3 regions of the Shewanella sp. MF05913 genome follow, and region 2 is predicted to be linked to each of the others. Evidence: predicted binding sites of a transcription regulator. Region 2 holds the regulator's gene; each other region holds the start of a gene.

Region 1 (6,987 bases), on a different contig from region 2:
CTAGCGTGGCAGAGAACATCAACGTTTGTCGACGCTTATGATCGGCAGCATCGTTAATGGCTTTTAACTGCGGGGCAAAACCTAAGTCGAGCATACGGTCTGCTTCATCAAGTACCAGCAGCTCAAGCCCATTTAAAAAGAGGTGACGTTGCTGTAAGTGATCGGCAATACGACCTGGCGTAGCGACAATAAAATGCGGATCGCGAGCCAATGCTTTAGCCTGGTCGTTAAAGTTTTCGCCGCCTAATACACTGATTGCTTTGTATTGGGTGTTGGCCACCAATAAACGCAGTTGACCATATACTTGTTGAGCTAATTCGCGAGTGGGTAACAATACCAATACGCGTGGGTCTTTTTTAGACAAGGCGCGAGTCGAGATAACGCGTTGCATAGCGGGTAATAAAAACGCTAAGGTTTTACCTGAACCCGTTTTAGACGAGGCCATTAAATCTTTACCAGATAAGGCAATGGGCAGTGCTTGCGCTTGAACATCGGTAGGCGTGGTAATGCCAAGGTGCTTTAAACTGTCAAGCAGGCGCTTGTCCAATTGAAAATCGGTAAATTGCAAAGGTAAATCCCCTAAAAAATGATAGCCACGGATTATAGCGGTTTCACTGTGCTATAGCCAACAAGAGTCGCTTTGGTTATGCTATTTTTTGACATCACTCGTTTAGGTTGAAATTTTGATTTTGAACATCAACAAGTGATTCAATGAGTAATGACGTGTGAATAAATTCCTCGCTTGAAAGGATTAACGATGACAAAGCTGACTGTAGGATTAGCATTAGGCAGCGGCGCCGCAAAAGGGTGGGCGCATATTGGGGTCTTAAAAGGCTTAGCCGCATTAGATATTTATCCAGATAAAATTGCCGGTTGCTCAGTGGGCGCATTAGTGGGCGCAGCATACGCAAATGATCATTTAGCCGAACTTGAAACCTGGGTGAGCGGTTTCTCTAGTTGGGATGTGCTCGGATTAATGGATTTAGGTTGGCGTAAAGGCGGCTTAATCAGTGGTGAAAAAGTGTTTGATGTTTTAGCGGGCCGTATTGGCGATCTTAACATTGAACAGCTCAAGCGGCCCTTTGCCGCAGTGGCGACTGATTTATATTCTGGTCAAGAAATTTGGTTTAGAGAAGGAGATTTACGTCATGCCGTGCGAGCATCGTGCTCGATGCCGGGTTTTTTACCACCAGTACAACAAGACCACCGCTGGTTAGTCGACGGTGCGGTGGTTAATCCTGTGCCGGTATCTTTGTGCCGTGCCATGGGCGTCGATATTGTTATTGCAGTTGACTTAAATGGTCATCGCCGCGGCCATATGCACATGTTGCCTGAACAAGTCAAAAGCCGCGTGCCTAAACCTTCTGAACCGATAGAAGAGAAAAAGCAATTAGAATCAGGCTTTATGGATTTGTGGGGCAAAGGCAAAGATTATATGAGCGGCTTGACCGATAAATTTTCACTCGGAGGAGGCAAGTCTCATCCAGGAATGATCGCGGTGATGTCACAGTCGATGGATATTTTAGAGCAGCGCCATAAACGGTCTCGTTTAATGGGTGAGCCACCAGATATTTGCATCGTGCCTGAAGTATTTGATATCGGTACGATGGAGTTTCATCGTGCTAAAGAAGCCATTAAAGCGGGTGAGGCCGCGGTACACGATATTGCCCATTTACTTAAAGCTACGCTAGCAGGACATTAATTTTTTACAGCAGGCCACAGGTTGCGAGGTGGCCTGCCTCTCGCCAATTTAGTGTTTATCTACTCCGCTTAAATGCAGAGTTACTATACCATTTCCATTAATTATGTGACCAATCAGAGTCACTCAGGCTGTTCAGTTTGAGGCGCATTGTTGAAATAATGGTTATTCCCTTCTAAGACAATGCAACAAAGAAATGAACGGTCTGAGTGTCTCCTGCAAGGCGGGTTTCTGTGCCTTCTATGCTGCTTAATAGCATTTTGACGTACGACTGCATGGATGCAGGAGGTAGAGCAACGCAGGAGCAGTTGCCGAGAGCAACTATGCCTACAATTCTATTACTTGCCTAGAAGGCACAGAACTCCCGCTGAATGACCAGATGATTAGTGGAATTGGTATTATACCCATCAGTCTGCTTTCTTATGATCTGGATCAAAGAAGCTTCGCCCGATATAGCGCCTAATACACAGCATATAGTGTTTATTGATACTGCTGCGCCGATATATGGTGTTTGTTGCGGCATTCTGAAAAGGTGGATTGTATGCTTGTTGTGGTGAAAAGGGACGGATGCCGTACTGCGTTTGACGCGAGTCGTATTAAAGATGCGGTAGTGGCTGCAATGGATTCTGCGGGACAAGCAGATCATCAATATGCACTTGAATTGGCTCAAACGGTTCAACTGCAAATGGCTGATAAAGCCCAGGTAGATATTCACGAATTACAAGATGCTGTTGAAGTCTTGTTAATGTCGGGTCCATTTAAATCAGTCGCACGTCATTATATTGAATACCGCCACGACCGTGACAAACACCGTGAAGCACAAAGTAAACTAAATTGTGCTATTCGTGGCTTAGTTGAACAGTCTGACAGTGCCATTTTAAACGAAAATGCCAATAAAGACGCCAAGGTGATTCCCACTCAACGTGACTTGTTAGCCGGTATTGTGGCTAAGCATTACGCCAAAACGCATTTGCTCCCAAAAGATGTGGTCGCCGCCCATGAAAAAGGCGAAATCCATTATCACGATTTAGACTACGCGCCATTTTTCCCGATGTTTAACTGCATGTTGATTGATTTAGCAGGCATGTTAACTCATGGCTTTAAAATGGGTAATGCTGAAATAGACACGCCTAAATCCATTTCGACTGCGACAGCGGTCACGGCGCAAATTATTGCCCAGGTGGCGAGCCATATTTATGGTGGCACAACCATTAATCGCATCGATGAAGTCCTCGCGGAGTTTGTGCAAAAAAGTTATCAAAAACACCTTGCAGTGGCGAAAAAGTGGCAAGTAGCCGATGAAGAAGGTTTTGCGATGACGCAAACCGAGAAAGAATGTCACGATGCCTTCCAGTCTTTAGAGTATGAGGTCAACACCTTACATACCGCTAACGGACAAACACCCTTTGTGACCTTTGGTTTTGGATTAGGGACCTCATGGGAATCGCGGTTAATCCAACAATCGATGCTCACCGTGCGCATGGCTGGCCTTGGAAAAAACCGCAAAACTGCGGTATTCCCTAAATTGGTGTTTGCGATTAAAGATGGCGTTAACCATAAAGCAACTGACATTAATTACGACATTAAAAAAATGGCGCTCACATGTTCAAGTATGCGCATGTACCCCGATATTTTAAATTATGAGCAAGTGGTCAAAGTCACCGGTTCGTTTAAAACTCCAATGGGTTGTCGCTCCTTTTTAGGCGCCTATGAAGAAAACGGGCAGCTGGTGCACGAAGGGCGTAACAACCTCGGCGTGGTGAGTTTAAACTTACCGCGTATTGCCTTAGAGGCTGATAACGATGAGCAACGTTTTTATCAGTTACTTGAAAAACGTTTATTAATCGCCCGTAAAGCGCTCGATACCCGCATTGCCCGTTTAGAAGGCGTTAAAGCCCGTGTTGCACCGATTTTATATATGGAAGGTGCGTGTGGTGTGCGCTTAAAAGCGGATGATGATGTCAGTGAAATTTTTAAAAATGGCCGCGCGTCTATTTCATTAGGCTTTATTGGTTTGCACGAAACCATCAATGCCATTTATGGTGCTGATAAACATGTGTTTGATGATGCTGCACTTCGCGATAAAGCGGTGGCGATTATCAGTAAGCTCAAGCAAGCTACCGAATCCTGGAAACAAGAAACCGGTTATGGTTTTAGCCTATACAGCACCCCAAGCGAAAATCTATGCAGCCGTTTTTGTCAGCTTGATACGGCTCAATTTGGCGTCGTTGCGGGCGTGACCGATAAAGGCTATTACACTAATAGCTTCCATTTAGATGTTGAGAAAAAAGTTAACCCGTTCGATAAAATTGATTTTGAACAGCCTTATCCGGCAATCGCCAATGGTGGGTTTATTTGCTACGGCGAATACCCCAATATGCAACATAACATTGAAGCATTAGAAAACGTGTGGGATTACAGCTACAGCCGAGTGCCTTATTACGGCACCAACACGCCCATTGACGAATGTTACGATTGCGGCTTTATTGGTGAGTTTAATTGTACCAGCAAAGGTTTTGTGTGCCCCAAGTGTGGCAACCATGAGCCTAGCCGTGTGTCGGTGACTCGCCGAGTATGTGGCTATTTAGGCAGCCCTGATGCAAGACCATTTAATTTTGGTAAACAAGAAGAAGTTAAACGCAGAGTGAAACATTTGTAATGCATTACAGTGCTTATCACAGTGTTGATGTAGTCAATGGCGAGGGCACCCGCTGTACGTTATTTGTCAGTGGGTGTGAACATGCGTGTAAAGGGTGTTATAACCAAAACACCTGGCGACCTGATGCTGGCCACCTATATATTCAAGCGCTTGAAGATCAAATTATTGCAGATTTAAATGATAACCGCATAAAGCGTCGAGGCTTAACGTTGAGCGGTGGCGATCCACTGCATCCTGTTAATGTTGAAACCATACTCCAATTAGTTAAACGGGTTAGGCAAGAATGTCCCGATAAAGACATTTGGCTGTGGAGTGGTTATCAGCTCGATGAGTTAAACGAGGCGCAACAAGCTGTCGTTGCAATGGTTGATGTATTGATTGACGGTAAGTTTGAGCAAGAAAATGCTGATCCCGCGCTATTGTGGCGCGGAAGCAGTAATCAGATTGTGCATCGATTTACCCGTGAGTGATCCCGAGCATCTTGCGATAACGTTTTGTCCGTTGTTTGGTTTTAAATTGATCGACCAATAAACTCCACACTGGTGAATCATCGGTTTGTGGTGTGTGTCCCTGGCTCATACGTCTTAATTGACGCTTAATGATAGCCATCGTTGCTAATCCCGCCAACGGCTTACTTTGCCAGTCGACTCTCGGTAACTCTGGCGTAAAGTCGGGCTGAGTTTGCCATGTGTTTACTAAGCTAGGGTAAAATGCCAGTGCACTGGCAATGCCACATAATGCAAAGCCTGCTTCGAGCACTTGCTCGGCAACGGCTTTACGCCGAATGCCTCCGGTTAACATTAATGGAATGGGCGAACTTGCCACTAATTGGCTGGTTAAACTGAGAAAATAAGCTTCGCGGGCGAGGGTTCGTTCGTCAGCGCTTCTGCCTTGCATGGCCGGTGCTTCATAACTGCCGCCAGATAATTCCACCATATCAACTTGATATTGCGCCAGCATAGCAATGACTTTTTCGGCATCGTCAATATCAAAACCGCCTCGTTGAAAGTCAGCTGAATTAAGCTTTACCGCGATGTCAAATTTATCACCACATCGCTGTCTAATCTGTTTAACCACCTCAAGCAGTAACTTAGCTCTATTTTCAAGACTTCCGCCCCATTCATCGCTGCGCTTGTTAGTGAGCGGTGACAAAAATTGTGCGAGTAAATAACCGTGGGCAGCATGGATTTGCACACCATCAAAGCCGGCTTGCTGGGCCAAACTCGCTGTGGTTACAAAGCGGGTAATCACATCATAAATATCATCATGAGTCATGGCTTTAGGCTGTGAAAACATCGATGAATGCTTGCCTAAATCTAATGCGATAGCCGATGGCGCTAAGTTTTTACCGCCCATGGCTTTAAACACTTGTCTGCCAGGGTGGTTTATTTGCATCCACACTCGGGCTTGTTTTTGCTTAGCAATGCTGGCCCACTGTGTAAATGGCGCTATATCACTATTGGCCTCTAACGCGACGCCACCAGGACCTGTCATGGCATAACGGTCAACCATGACATTACCGGTAATCATTAAACCCACGCCACCTTTTGCCCACGCATCGTAAAGTGCAAACAGCGCGCTATCAGGTTGTTGTTTTGCATTGGCAAGATTTTCTTCCATGGCGGCTTTGGCAACACGATTAGGGATGATGCCACCGTTAGGCAAGGTATATGAGTTAACTAAACTGTCGGCCATTAAATATTGTCCTTAATGAAGGGGGAGTAGATTTTCCCTCTTTATTGATTAACCTGAGATCAGGTTGATTAATGCCTGTCATCATAAAGTAATACCCCCATAAACAAAAACACTGCCAAGCACGGTCACGTGCTGGCAGTGTGTTGTGTTAAGTAGTGTTGATTAGATACGGTAGGTTACCGTTAACTTAGCGTTACGTTCTTCGCCAGGTAAACCGCCTAGAAACATGGCTTTGTCGTAATATGACTTGTTAAGTAAGTTATTAATATTGAGCTGAATTTTATACCGTTCAACATCATAGCTGATGGCAGTGTCAAATACGGTGTAACTTGGTACATAACCGTCTGGAATACCAAATGAGCTTGAGTTGGTGCTGCGCTCACCGACATATTCAGCCCCTAAGCTTACCGATATTGGCGCGGGTAAACTCAGTTCTGCTGCATAAGTCACCCAGGCACTTGCCGTAAGGTATGGCACGCCTTTTTGGTGTTGACCATAATCACTGCTATTAGGATTTTGATTGTCGCGAGCATCTTGGTAAACGCCATTAACGTTCACTTTCCACTGTTCATTTAAATTGGCATTTAAATCGAGCTCGACGCCTTTAGTATCTTCACTGCCGTCGTAAAAATAAGGATCTATTGTAGAGGTTACCGCACTGCTATCGTAGTCAGGGTTACTGTAGGCAATATTAGTCCGTGATGATTTAAAAAAGACTAATGAGGCTAATAGTTGATCATCAAACGCTTTGAAACGCACGCCTAAGTCATTACTGACCGATTCTGAGTCTTCGCGGTCGGCTTCATTGCCGGTAACATCGCCCAACACACTGTAGGCTGTACGACCTTTAGAGTGATTAACGAAAATTGAAACATCATCCGTTGGCATATACGTTAAGCCAAGATTGAAGGTAATTCCGTTATCTGTTGTGTCC
Region 2 (6,987 bases):
AACGTAGTGCATTAGCGGCACGTTCAAGAATGCGGTCAAGGTTGTGGGCATCTTGAGATTGAATAATGGCTTCTAATTCACCTTGTTCTTTTGCCAGTGCATCAAAATCTGCATCGGGTTCAGCATAGGCTGCATACACTTCATCTAAACGGGTTAAGGCATTTTTAGCTTCGCCTACCGCTTCTTCAATGGCTTCGCGGACGGTTTGCTGCTCATTTAAGCGCGGCTCTTGCGGTAAATAACCAATTTTAAGTCCAGGCATTGGGCGTGCTTCACCCTCAATGTCGGTATCAATACCGGCCATGATGCGTAGCAGAGTAGATTTACCTGAACCGTTTAAGCCAAGTACGCCAATTTTAGCGCCGGGGAAAAAGCTTAATGAAATGTCTTTTAAAATTTGCTTTTTAGGTGGGACAATCTTACCCACGCGAAGCATGCTATATACAAATTGAGCCATGTTTATTCAGTCTAGTTGTCAACAAAGATGACGATAATTCTACTGTATTCTTTGCGTAACTCAACAGGGGATTATGGAATTAATTTTGCGGTGCAGCGAAGCAGATTAAATACCACCTCGGCGGATTAACTTGAATCGTTTTGTATTCAGAACACAGTGAATTTCATGTTGTTTATACTGTGAATGATCATCGTTGCAGAGTAGAATACCGCGCAACCCTACTATATAGAAATTGATGTTGGAGCTACCATGTTGAAGAAAGCGATGAATATTGCGGATTACGATCCAGAATTATTTAAAGCCATTGAAGATGAAACTTGTCGTCAAGAAGAACACATTGAATTGATTGCGTCTGAGAACTACACCAGTCCACGTGTGATGGAAGCGCAAGGTTCTCAGTTAACTAACAAGTATGCTGAAGGTTATCCAGGTAAGCGTTACTATGGTGGGTGCGAGTATGTTGATGTTGTTGAAACATTAGCAATAGAACGCGCAAAAGAATTATTTGGCGCCACTTACGCCAACGTGCAACCGCACTCAGGTTCACAAGCTAATAGCGCTGTGTTTATGGCGTTATTACAACCTGGTGATACTGTTCTAGGGATGAACCTCGCTCACGGTGGTCATTTAACTCACGGTTCTCCAGTTAACTTTTCTGGCAAGCTTTATAACATCATCCCTTACGGTATCGACGAGTCTGGCAAAATTGACTACGACGAAATGGAACGCTTAGCGGTTGAACATAAGCCGAAGATGATGATTGGTGGTTTCTCGGCGTTCTCAGGTATTGTTGACTGGGCTAAAATGCGTGAAATTGCGGATAAAATCGGTGCTTATTTATTTGTTGATATGGCGCACGTTGCAGGCTTAATCGCTGCGGGTGTTTATCCAACGCCAGTGCCTCATGCACACGTTGTGACTTCAACAACGCATAAAACCTTAGCGGGTCCACGTGGCGGCATTATTATTTCTGCGGCTGATGATGAAGACTTGTATAAGAAGCTAAACTCAGCGGTATTCCCTGGCGGTCAAGGTGGCCCATTAATGCATGTTATCGCGGGTAAAGCGGTTGCATTTAAAGAAGCATTAGAGCCAGAGTTTAAAGTATACCAGCAGCAAGTGGTTAAAAACGCCAAAGCCATGGTTGAAGTATTTTTAGCGCGCGGTTACAAAATCGTTTCTGGCGGAACTGAAAACCACTTAATGTTGGTTGATTTAATCGGTCGTGATTTAACCGGTAAAGAAGCCGATGCCGCTTTAGGCAGTGCCAACATTACGGTTAACAAAAACTCAGTACCAAACGATCCACGCTCACCGTTTGTCACATCAGGTGTTCGTATCGGCACACCAGCCATTACGCGTCGCGGCTTTAAAGAAGCTGAAGCGAAAGAGCTGACAACCTGGATATGCGACATTTTAGATGATGCATCTAACACAGCGGTTATTGAGCGCGTTAAAGGCCAAGTGTTGGCGTTATGTGCTAAGTTCCCTGTATACGGTTAATCACTATTGCTGTTGAGGTTTAGGTTAACCTTGCTCAACAAATAGGATAAACTTTAATGGCCGCTAATTTTAGCGGCCATTTTGTTTTCTGCAGGAGGTTCAATGCATTGCCCTTTTTGTAGCGCGACCGACACCAAAGTTATCGATTCTCGATTAGTGGCCGATGGCCATCAAGTACGCCGTCGCCGGGAATGTACCGAATGTCATGAACGTTTTACCACATTTGAAGGCGCTGAATTAGTCATGCCTAGAGTGATAAAACGTGATGGCACCAGACAACCGTTTGACGAAGATAAGCTGCGCGGCGGTATGTTGCGTGCAGTTGAAAAACGCCCGGTATCCATTGATGAAATAGAACAAGCTCTGACCAAGATTAAATCAACGCTGCGCGCAACAGGTGAACGTGAAGTGGACTCTGAAATGATTGGTAATCTGATGATGGAGCAATTAATGAGCTTAGATAAAGTGGCTTATATTCGCTTTGCTTCGGTTTATCGTGCTTTTGAAGATGTCTCTCAATTTGGCGAAGCGATTGCCAAACTGCAAAAGTAATCACCGACTAAACGCTAATTTTTTGAATACTATTTTGTGTGCTTAACATGATATCAAACGAGAGTGATAACCATGTCTAACGGGTCTAGCGTCGATATTGAAATGATGAGCCGAGCCATTATGCTGGCAGAGCGAGGCCGTTATACCACGCGGCCCAATCCATGTGTCGGTTGTGTGATTGTTGCTGATGGACAGATTATCGGTGAGGGCTATCACCAACGTGCCGGCCAGGGACACGCAGAAGTGAACGCCCTAAAGATGGTTAATGAAAATGGATTAACTGCACAGGGTGCAACAGCGTATGTAACATTAGAGCCTTGCAGTCATTATGGGCGTACGCCGCCATGTGCATTAGGCTTGATAAATGCCAAGGTTGCTAGAGTGGTCGTCGCAGTGACAGATGCCAATCCTGAAGTGTCTGGTCGTGGTATTGCAATGTTAAGAGAGGCCGGCATTCAAGTGGATGTGGGGTTACTCACTGAGCAAGCTTATGCACTTAACCTGGGTTTTATGAAACGCATGAAAACCGGTTTACCCTGGGTCACGGTTAAAGTGGCTGCCAGTTTAGACGGAAAAACAGCGTTATCTAATGGCGTCTCAAAATGGATTACAGGCAGCGCTGCTCGTGCTGATGTGCAAAAGTATCGAGCCAGTCACTGTGCGTTAATTACTGGCGTTGAAACCGTGCTAATTGACGATCCCAGTTTAAATGTCCGTTTTGAATCATTAGGTGAGTTAACGACTCGCCTTAACCCGAATGACATTTTTCAGCCTCTAAGAGTCATATTAGATAGCCTTGCAAGACTAACGGCAACGCCACAATTATTTTCTATACTGAGCCCGATTTTATTGGTCTCGTGTTGTGAATATCCTGAGCAAGTCAAAGCGACATTTCCAGCGCATGTGTCTTTTTTAGTTCTAGAGTGTGACTCGGTAGGTAGAATCCCGTTGTTGGCCTTGTTAACGTATTTAGGCAACACAGCAAATTCTGTGTTAGTCGAAGCCGGTTCAACGTTAGCGGGTGCATTTGTAGCACAAAATTTAGCGGATGATATTGTGATTTACCAAGCCCCTAAGATCCTTGGCAGTCATGGACGCAATATGCTGCAATTGCCAGATTATACTTCCATAGAACAAACGCCCATGTTGCAACTCATTGATGAGCGCAGTATTGGCAATGATAAGCGTTATATCCTCAGATATAACAAACCCTATTAATTGCTTGTTGCCAAGGCTAAAAGTCTGAGCGACAGCAAAGTATAAACGTTAAAAGTGAGTCATTATGTTTACTGGGATAATCGAAGCCCTTGGTACATTACGTAAAATTGATCGCAAAGGTAACGATATTCGCTTAACCGTTGCCAGTGGTAAATTAGATTTAACCGACGTGAAATTAGGCGACAGTATCGCCACTAATGGTGTGTGTTTAACCGTGGTTGAGCGCTTAGCTGACGGTTATGTGGCTGACATCTCCGCTGAAACGGTGGCGTTAACCGGTTTTAGTTATTATCAAGTGGGCCAAAAAGTAAACCTTGAAAAAGCCGTTACGGCGACAACAAGGTTAGGTGGTCATATGGTCAGCGGCCATGTTGATGGTATCGCTAAAGTTGAACAATGTGCCTACAGAGGCAAAGCGCTAGAATTTTGGTTAAAAGCCCCCGCAACACTGAGTCGCTATATCGCTCATAAAGGATCGATTACTATCGATGGTGTGAGCTTAACCGTTAATGAAGTAGATGGAAGTCGTTTTAGATTAACTATCGTGCCTCACACTGCCGGTGAAACTACATTAGTGAATTTAAAAGTGGGTGATAACGTTAACATTGAGGTGGATTTAATTGCTCGTTATTTAGAGCGGTTAATGCAGCCTGAAGCAGACCATGCCAAGCCATCATCGGGTGTGACGATGGAGTTATTGGCCAAGTCTGGTTTCTTACGTTAAGCGTATTAACTTTTATACCCGCTTACTTATAAAATAAAAATAGAATGACAACTTCAGAATTGAAGCAAACTCTTAATATATAAAGGTCTGACAATGGCGCTACATAGCATAGAAGAAATCATTGAAGATATTCGTCAAGGTAAAATGGTTATCTTGATGGACGATGAAGACAGAGAAAATGAAGGTGATTTGATTATGGCCGCTGATAAAGTGACGCCAGCAGCAATCAACTTTATGGCAACCTACGGCCGTGGGCTTATTTGCCAAACGATGACCAAAGCGCGTTGTCAGCAGCTTAATTTACCGCTAATGGTTACCAATAATAATGCCCAATTTTCGACTAACTTTACCGTCTCGATTGAAGCGGCAACGGGTGTAACCACAGGCATCTCCGCCCACGACCGCGCGGTAACGGTACAAGCGGCCGTGGCTAAAGATGCTAAAGCGTCTGACTTAGTACAGCCTGGTCATATATTTCCGTTGATGGCACAAGAGGGTGGCGTGTTAACGCGCGCTGGTCATACTGAAGCCGGTTGCGATTTAGCGCGATTAGCCGGTTGTGAGCCGTCGGGTGTCATTGTCGAAATTTTGAATGACGACGGCACCATGGCGCGCCGCCCAGATCTTGAAATATTCAGCGAAAAACACGGCATTAAAATCGGTACTATTGCCGATTTAATTGAATACCGTAACACCAATGAAACCACCGTAGTACGTGAAGCACAGTGTAAATTACCGACCCGTTTTGGTGAATTTACTATGGTTACTTTTAGAGACACTATCGATAATCAATTGCATTATGCTTTGGTTAAAGACGAAGTTAAAGCAAACTGTTTGGTGCGGGTTCATTTGCAAAATACCTTCAACGATTTACTGCACTCTGAGCGCGATCAAAAACGCAGTTGGCCGTTAGAGAAAGCCATGGAACGTATCGCAGCAGATGGCGGCGTTTTAGTGCTGCTGGGTAACGATGAACATTCAAGTCAGTTATTGGCAAAAGTAAAAGCGTTTGAAGCTGAAGATAATGGCCAATCGCCAGCGCCCGCAATGTGGCAAGGAACATCACGTCGGGTGGGTGTCGGTTCGCAAATTTTATCCGATCTAGGCGTGACGAGTATGCGCCTATTAAGTTCACCAAAGCGTTACCACTCGTTGTCAGGCTTTGGTTTAGAAGTGACGGACTATATTGCCGAGTAATGTTGGTAAGTGGTAAATTTAACAATTTCATTAATTGCATAGCGCTCAGGGCTAATGGCTGTGATATCATAGCGCCTCTTTTTGCCCCGAGCCGGGTGCTTTAGCTAATTTAGGTAAGATAGAATGAACGTAGTTCAAGGTAATATCGAAGCGAAAAATGCCAAAGTGGCGATCGTAATATCGCGATTCAATAGCTTTTTAGTTGAAAGTCTGCTTGATGGTGCAATAGACACATTAAAGCGTTTCGGTCAGGTAAGTGACGACAACATCACTGTTGTACGTGTTCCTGGCGCAGTTGAATTACCACTAGCGGCGAAGCGTGTTGCTGCAAGTGGCAAGTTTGACGGCATTATTGCACTTGGTGCGGTGATCCGTGGCGGTACTCCTCATTTTGATTTTGTTGCCGGTGAATGTAACAAAGGTCTTGCACAAGTTGCTTTAGAATATGACCTACCTGTTTCATTCGGTGTGTTAACTACAGATACCATTGAACAAGCTATTGAGCGTTCAGGTACTAAAGCAGGTAATAAAGGCGGCGAAGCTGCACTGGGTTTACTTGAAATGGTTAACGTACTGCAACAACTAGAACAACAGCTGTAATAGTAGGAAAAGTATGAAACCTTCAGAGCGCCGTAAGGCCCGCCGTTTAGCCGTTCAAGCCATTTATTCATGGCAGTTAAGTAAGAACAATGTTGCTGACGTAGAACATGAGTTTTTAACTGAACAGAACACTGATGGTGTAGATGTTGCTTATTTTCGTGAATTATTATCAGGTGTAGCGTCAAAAACTTCACAGATTGATGATTTGCTAAAGCCACATTTAGATCGTGATTTCGAAGATGTTTCACCAGTTGAAAAAGCTATCGTGCGTTTGGCAACTTACGAGTTGACCTTCCGTAAAGATGTGCCGTTTAAAGTGGCAATTAACGAAGGTATCGAATTAGCGAAAGTGTTTGGTGCAGACGATAGTCACAAGTTCGTTAACGGTCTGCTTGATAAGATTGTGAAGCAAAAGTAATACCAGAACGGTATCTTCGGATACCGTTTTTCATTTCTATTAATTGTTTCTAAATTAAGGTGGTCGGTTTACCGCACCAAACTGAATGTGAAAGAATTCCAACTTATCGAACATTACTTTCGTAATAAAGGCCAAAAACGACGCGATGTTGCGCTTAGCATTGGCGACGACTGCGCTTTGGTTAATCCTGCTGAAAACAAATCAATTGCGATTTCATGCGATACTCTCGTTGAAAATGTCCATTTTTTAGCCGATATTCCAGCCCACGCATTAGGGTATAAATCTTTAGCCGTAAATTTATCTGATCTCGCCGCAATG
Region 3 (6,987 bases), on a different contig from region 2:
GGACCTGGGATATATTCCATTAACTGTTCAATTGATAAGCTTGGGTCATCAATTAATGCTAAACAGCCTTTAACCACTTCAGTTAAGTTGTGAGGTGGAATATTGGTCGCCATACCTACCGCAATACCTGATGAACCGTTAATTAACAGGTTAGGTACACGTGTAGGTAAAACAGCAGGAATAAACTCGGTGCCGTCATAGTTAGGTACGAAATCGACAGTTTCTTTTTCAAGGTCGGCAAGCAGTGAATGCGCCAACTTCTTCATACGGATTTCGGTATAACGCATTGCTGCTGCAGAGTCACCGTCGACCGAACCAAAGTTTCCTTGTCCGTCAACCAGTGTATAGCGTAGCGAGAAAGGCTGTGCCATACGTACAATTGTATCGTATACAGCGGTATCACCATGTGGGTGATATTTACCAATTACGTCACCAACGACACGAGCGGATTTTTTATATGGTTTGTTCCAATCGTTTTTCAATTCGCTCATTGCGAACAATACGCGACGGTGAACTGGTTTTAAACCGTCACGGACGTCAGGTAATGCACGACCTACAATTACACTCATGGCGTAATCAAGGTAAGAATTCTTAAGTTCGTCTTCGATATTAATTGGCGAAATAGATGATGCCAGATCAGTCATAAACTGCGCGTTCCCCTAAAGTGAGCTGACAATAAATCTTCCATATTATTATCTAGCTTAAAAACGTGATTTGGCATTCTAACACAGATATTTAATGTCGCCAGAGCAAACACTAGCCAAATGCCCACTACTGTATAAAAATTATAAAAAAGCTAATATTTTCAGCTGGATTAGATTAATCACACCCTAATATACGAACAATTTTATGCCGACATAAAGGCCAAATTGCTGACGGTTTAAGCGCTTTGTATTATAAAAAATGTTCATACTGGTTCTAAACGGTGATTTTATAAGCAAAGCTAAGTCGCAAAAGCACAATGTTGACTTCTATTCGTGAAGGTTATCGTTATAATAACGCCCATACATTATTAGACAGTTAGGTTAACTTATGTCAGACGCTGAACAATCAACAGCCAATGTTGATCCGCATGAGATCGCAAAATTTGAAGCCATGGCACAAACCTGGTGGGATCTTAATGGCGAGTTCAAGCCATTGCATTTACTTAATCCGCTGCGATTAAATTATATCGACCAAACCGTGAGCGGATTGTTTGGTAAAAATGTCTTAGATGTGGGCTGCGGTGGCGGTATTTTATCTGAAAGCATGGCGCGTATTGGCGCGAATGTTGATGGTATCGACATGGGCACAGAGCCATTAGAAGTCGCCAAGTTGCATGCCTTAGAAGCCGGTATGACTGTCAATTACCTTAAAACCACCGCAGAAAATCACCGTGACACTCACCGAGAATATTATGATGTCGTCACCTGCATGGAAATGCTTGAGCATGTACCAGACCCACAATCGGTGGTCCAAGCGTGCTGCGACATGGTCAAACCCAATGGTTTTGTCTTTTTCTCAACCATTAACCGCAATATGATGTCTTATCTGCAAACCATTATTGGCGCCGAATACTTACTGAAAATGTTGCCAATTGGCACTCACGACCACAGTAAGTTTATTCGTCCATCTGAGTTAATTGCACTAGTCGATAACACGGACTTATTGTGTAAAGATGCATTAGGCATTACTTACAACCCACTGTCTGGCGTATTTAAATACACTAACAGTGTTGATGTAAACTATATGATCGCCACCCAGAAAACCGACTAAATTGGCTTAGCTCAACACGCTTCGCAACAAAAAGCCGATAACGCCATGTGTTACCGGCCCCTTCTCTGTGTTCATCTTCGCGACGGTTCAACGCTGATATAAGGAATAATAAAGTGCATAAACACGATGTTAAAGGGGTGTTATTTGACCTTGACGGCACATTAGCCGATACCGCACCAGATTTAGTCCATGCACTTAACCTCAGTTTAGATGATGCCGGGTTTAGCGCTCAGCCACTGGATAAAATGCGTCATGCCGCATCACACGGCAGTTTGTTCTTAGTTAAAACAGCAATACCCGATGCCGATGAAGCATTGCAAGTGCGTATTCAACAAGGTTTATTACAACATTATGGCCGTATAAATGGCGATCACAGCCGTTTATTCGATAACTTACCTGAACTACTGACATTATTAGACCAGCAAGGCATCCCTTATGGTGTGGTTACCAATAAGCCTGCTCGGTTTGCTCGTCCATTGATCGAAAAGCTTGGGTTAACCTGTCAGTTAAAAGCCATGATCAGCGGCGACAGCACTCGCCATGCCAAACCCCACACCGCACCGATGTTGTTAGCTGCACAACAAATTGCCACGCCACCTGAACATATTTTGTATTTAGGTGATGCAGAACGTGACCTCGTCGCGGCGCACAATGCCAACATGCTTGGAGGCATAGCACTTTGGGGTTACTTATCAGCCACAGATACGCCAGATTTATGGCCATCGAAGCATCAATTTGAACATGGTGAATCCTTGAGGCAATTTTTTAGCGAATAACCCATTTATCATCAGGTCATATCAACGCACGAGAACATGGTTACAGATGAATGTGTCTGTTTGTTGTAGTCCACAATCCACTTTTTTACTTGCGGATCAAATACAGCAAAAGATCAATCTAAAAATGGACATAATTTTTTGATCGCTGCTTATTTTAGCGATCAAAATTTTCTAATCTATCGCATAAAAAAACATCAACCATGAAAAACACTATATAAATTTGGGCTCTAGGGTTAGCCGTTACTAACCCTGCTCTTTATCCTCAACTTATCCACAAGAAGTTAATGTAATTGTGGCTTGCAAATCAGCTCAAACCTCACTATCTTGTATCTCAGTTTATAAATAACACCATATCTTGTGTGTGGGTGACAATCAAAACACTACGCTGTGTGGGTATTAAAAGTGTAGATGTTTACTGAACGTACAGTAGATGTACATTGCCGTAAGTGGCATTCAGGATGATTGTTTTAACATGGAACTGTTTTGTGATTTGTTCTGATCGAATAAAGTAACACTGCATCCTGAACGCGATCACATGACCGGATATCGAACCAAGGCCTCTCTTCAATGAAAAGCAATATGACAGTCACTAAACGCAGTGGCGAACGTGAAACTATCGATTTAGATAAAATTCACCGCGTGATCACTTGGGCAGCCAAGGGATTAAAAAACGTCTCTGTATCTGAAGTTGAACTTCGATCTCACCTGCAGTTTTTTGAAGGCATTCCAACAGAAGCCATTCATGAAACCATTATTAAAGCCGCTGCTGACTTAATCTCGCCAGAATCGCCAGATTATCAATTCTTAGCAGCTCGCTTAGCAGTATTTCATTTACGCAAAAAAGCCTTTGGTCAATTTGAACCACCTAAGTTATATGACCATGTGACGCGTCTAGTGGAAATGGGCAAATATGATAAGCATATTTTGGCCGATTACACGCGCGAAGAAATTGAAACATTAGACACCTATATCGATCACTGGCGCGATATGAACTTCTCTTATGCAGCGGTTAAGCAATTAGAAGGCAAATACCTAGTGCAAAACCGTGTGACTCACGAAGTCTACGAAAGCGCTCAGTTTTTGTATATTTTAGTGGCAGCGTGCTTATTTGCGCGTTACCCAAAAGAAATTCGTCTGAAGTACATTAAAGACTTTTATGACGCGACGTCTCTATTCAAAATTTCATTACCTACACCTATTATGTCTGGCGTGCGCACTCCAACACGTCAGTTCAGCTCTTGTGTATTAATTGAATGTGATGACAGCTTAGATTCAATCAACGCGACCGCATCGTCTATCGTTAAATACGTCAGCCAACGTGCTGGTATTGGCATTAACGCTGGTCGTATCCGTGCGTTAGGTAGCCCTATTCGTGGCGGTGAAGCATTCCACACTGGTTGTTTACCTTTTTACAAGTATTTCCAAACTGCGGTTAAGTCGTGCTCTCAAGGCGGCGTACGTGGCGGTGCAGCAACACTTTTCTATCCGTTATGGCACTTAGAAGTCGAGTCGCTACTGGTGCTTAAAAACAACCGTGGTGTTGACGACAACCGTGTTCGTCACCTTGACTACGGTGTGCAGTTAAACAAATTAATGTATCAGCGTTTGATTAAAGGCGAATACATCAGTCTATTTAGCCCATCAGACGTGCCAGGTCTTTACGATGCTTTCTTTGAAGATCAGGTAGAATTTGAACGTTTGTACTTACAGTATGAGCAAGACAGCAATGTCCGCAAAAAACAAATCAAAGCGGTTGAACTGTTCTCGTTAATGATGCAAGAGCGTGCCTCAACTGGCCGTATTTACATTCAAAACGTCGATCACTGCAATACTCATAGCCCGTTTGATTCTAAAGTAGCGCCAATCAAGCAATCTAACTTATGTTTAGAAATTGCATTACCGACAAAACCATTGAATAACATCAATGATCCAGACGGTGAAATTGCGTTATGTACTCTGTCTGCACTTAACTTAGGTGCCATTGAAGATTTATCTGAACTTGAGCCATTAGCCGATTTAGCAGTACGTGCGCTAGATAACTTATTGGATTACCAAGATTACCCAATTATTGCCGCGCAAACGAGTTCGATGAATCGTCGTACTCTTGGTATAGGCGTGATTAACTTTGCTAACTACTTAGCGAAAAACGGTAAAAAGTATTCAGACGGTTCAGCAAACAACCTGACCCACAAAACCTTTGAAGCAATTCAGTATTACTTATTGAAAGCCTCAATGAACTTAGCTAAAGAGCAAGGTGCATGTCCGTTATTCCACGAGACAACCTATTCGAAAGGTATTTTACCTATCGACACCTACAAACGCGACTTAGATAAGATTTGTGACGAGCCATTACACATGGATTGGGAAACATTACGTAGCGACATTAAGCAATACGGTTTACGTAACTCAACCTTATCGGCATTAATGCCGTCTGAAACCTCATCGCAAATTTCAAATGCGACTAACGGTATTGAGCCTCCACGCGGATTAATTAGCGTTAAGGCCAGTAAAGACGGACAATTAAAGCAAGTTGTACCTGACTTTGACCTCCTCAAAGACAAGTACGAATTGCTTTGGAACATGCCAAACAATGATGGTTACATCCAACTTGTTGGGTTAATGCAGAAATTTATCGACCAGGCTATTTCGGCTAACACTAACTACGATCCAAGCCGTTTTGAAGGCGGTCGTGTACCAATGCAAACCTTGTTAAAAGACTTGCTCAGCGTATACAAACTGGGCATTAAGACATTGTATTATCATAATACTCGCGACGGTGCTTCGGATCAGTTTGACGACATTATTGCCGTCGAAGAAGAAGACGATGGCTGTGGTGGCGGTGCGTGTAAGATCTAGCCCCTTAGTTTTTATAAAAGTATCACTTTATGTATATTTAGCGGGGGCCTTCCCCGCTTTTTGAAAATGCGTTTTCAGGACACCTAAATAATGGCTTACTCAACATTTTGTCAAACACCTAACGATTCGACTAAAGAACCGATGTTTTTCGGTCAATCGGTTAACGTGGCACGCTACGATCAACAGAAATATGAAGTCTTCGAAAAACTCATTGAAAAACAATTATCGTTTTTCTGGCGTCCAGAAGAAGTTGATGTCAGCCGTGACAAAATTGATTTTGGTAACTTACCTGAACACGAACAGCATATTTTCTTATCTAATCTGAAATACCAAACCTTACTTGACTCAATTCAAGGTCGCTCACCAAATGTGGCATTTTTGCCTTTGGTATCGCTACCCGAATTAGAAACGTGGATTGAAACATGGTCGTTTTCTGAAACCATTCACTCGCGTTCGTACACGCACATTATTCGTAATATCGTTAACAACCCATCAGTGGTGTTTGACGATATTGTGCAAAATGACGAAATCTTAAAGCGTGCCGGTGATATTGCCGCTTATTACGATGACTTGATTAACCTTACCCAAATTAATAACTTGTTAGGTGAAGGAACGCACGTCATTAACGGTAAAGAAATCACCGTTAATTCACGTATCCTCAAAAAGTCATTATATTTGTGCATGATGTCAGTCAATGCGTTAGAAGCGATTCGTTTCTATGTCAGTTTTGCGTGTTCATTTGCCTTTGCTGAGCGTCGTGTAATGGAAGGTAATGCTAAGATTATTCGTTTGATATTGCAACAGAACCACTCCCGTAAACACCAATATGAAGACAAAAAACCTTACTTTACATGGCCTTCAGCAAATGACAACTTATGGGCAGCTCCCCATATATGCAAACTTTCCGCTTAATGTTAACTTATGGGCTATAAACTAATATGAAATATTCGACCTTCAATGTCACTAAGAACGACCAACTTAAAGAACCAATGTTCTTCGGTCAAAACGTTAACGTTTCTCGCTATGATCAACAACGGCATGAAATTTTTGAAAAATTGACCGAAAAACAGTTGTCGTTTTTCTGGCGTCCGGAAGAAGTTGATGTCAGCAAGGACAGAATTGACTTTTCGGGTATGACTGATAGTGAAAAGCACATTTTCACATCTAACCTTAAATATCAAACTCTACTAGACAGTGTGCAAGGCAGATCTCCAAATGTTGCGTTATTACCAATTGTATCAATTCCAGAACTTGAAACTTGGATTGAAACTTGGTCTTTCTCTGAAACAATTCACAGTCGCTCATACACTCACATCATCCGCGCACTGTATACAGATCCTAACGAAATTTTCGATGATATTGTTCAGAATCCAGAGATCCTGAAGCGAGCCGTTGACATCTCGAAATATTATGATGATTTGATATTTCATACACAACTATATCAAACGCATGGTGAAGGGATATGCAACGTTAACGGTAAAGAGTTCAATATAACTATCAGAGGGCTTAAAAAGAAACTGTACTTATGCGTTAATTCAATTAATGCTTTAGAGGCTATTCGCTTCTATATAAGTTTTGCATGTACTTTTGCTTTTGCAGA

What was found. The regulator NrdR, encoded in region 2, represses ribonucleotide reductase genes. The targets are predictions, from matches to a motif close to AAACACNANATNTNGTGTTT.
Region 1: the regulator NrdR is predicted to act here: its motif matches at 2,162-2,181, upstream of nrdD (anaerobic ribonucleoside-triphosphate reductase).
Region 3: the regulator NrdR is predicted to act here: its motif matches at 2,875-2,894, upstream of nrdA (class 1a ribonucleoside-diphosphate reductase subunit alpha).

What each region holds. Positions count from the first base shown of each region.
Region 1 is NZ_JCAYNT010000008.1:114,702-121,688, forward strand. Features, by position in the region: gene AC19MV_RS11695 (DEAD/DEAH box helicase) at 1-568, opposite strand, end outside; gene rssA (patatin-like phospholipase RssA) at 758-1,702, shown strand; gene nrdD (anaerobic ribonucleoside-triphosphate reductase) at 2,241-4,358, shown strand; gene nrdG (anaerobic ribonucleoside-triphosphate reductase-activating protein) at 4,358-4,828, shown strand; gene AC19MV_RS11715 (NADH:flavin oxidoreductase/NADH oxidase family protein) at 4,815-6,053, opposite strand; gene AC19MV_RS11720 (TonB-dependent receptor) at 6,216-6,987, opposite strand, start outside.
Region 2 is NZ_JCAYNT010000023.1:6,822-13,808, forward strand. Features, by position in the region: gene ettA (energy-dependent translational throttle protein EttA) at 1-457, opposite strand, end outside; gene glyA (serine hydroxymethyltransferase) at 707-1,960, shown strand; gene nrdR (transcriptional regulator NrdR) at 2,063-2,512, shown strand; gene ribD (bifunctional diaminohydroxyphosphoribosylaminopyrimidine deaminase/5-amino-6-(5-phosphoribosylamino)uracil reductase RibD) at 2,585-3,730, shown strand; gene AC19MV_RS19670 (riboflavin synthase) at 3,795-4,454, shown strand; gene ribBA (bifunctional 3,4-dihydroxy-2-butanone-4-phosphate synthase/GTP cyclohydrolase II) at 4,548-5,651, shown strand; gene ribH (6,7-dimethyl-8-ribityllumazine synthase) at 5,775-6,251, shown strand; gene nusB (transcription antitermination factor NusB) at 6,265-6,669, shown strand; gene thiL (thiamine-phosphate kinase) at 6,757-6,987, shown strand, end outside.
Region 3 is NZ_JCAYNT010000012.1:103,333-110,319, forward strand. Features, by position in the region: gene gyrA (DNA gyrase subunit A) at 1-644, opposite strand, end outside; gene ubiG (bifunctional 2-polyprenyl-6-hydroxyphenol methylase/3-demethylubiquinol 3-O-methyltransferase UbiG) at 1,033-1,755, shown strand; gene AC19MV_RS14635 (HAD family hydrolase) at 1,869-2,531, shown strand; gene nrdA (class 1a ribonucleoside-diphosphate reductase subunit alpha) at 3,099-5,387, shown strand; partial or broken gene nrdB (class Ia ribonucleoside-diphosphate reductase subunit beta) at 5,478-6,182, shown strand; gene nrdB (class Ia ribonucleoside-diphosphate reductase subunit beta) at 6,326-6,987, shown strand, end outside.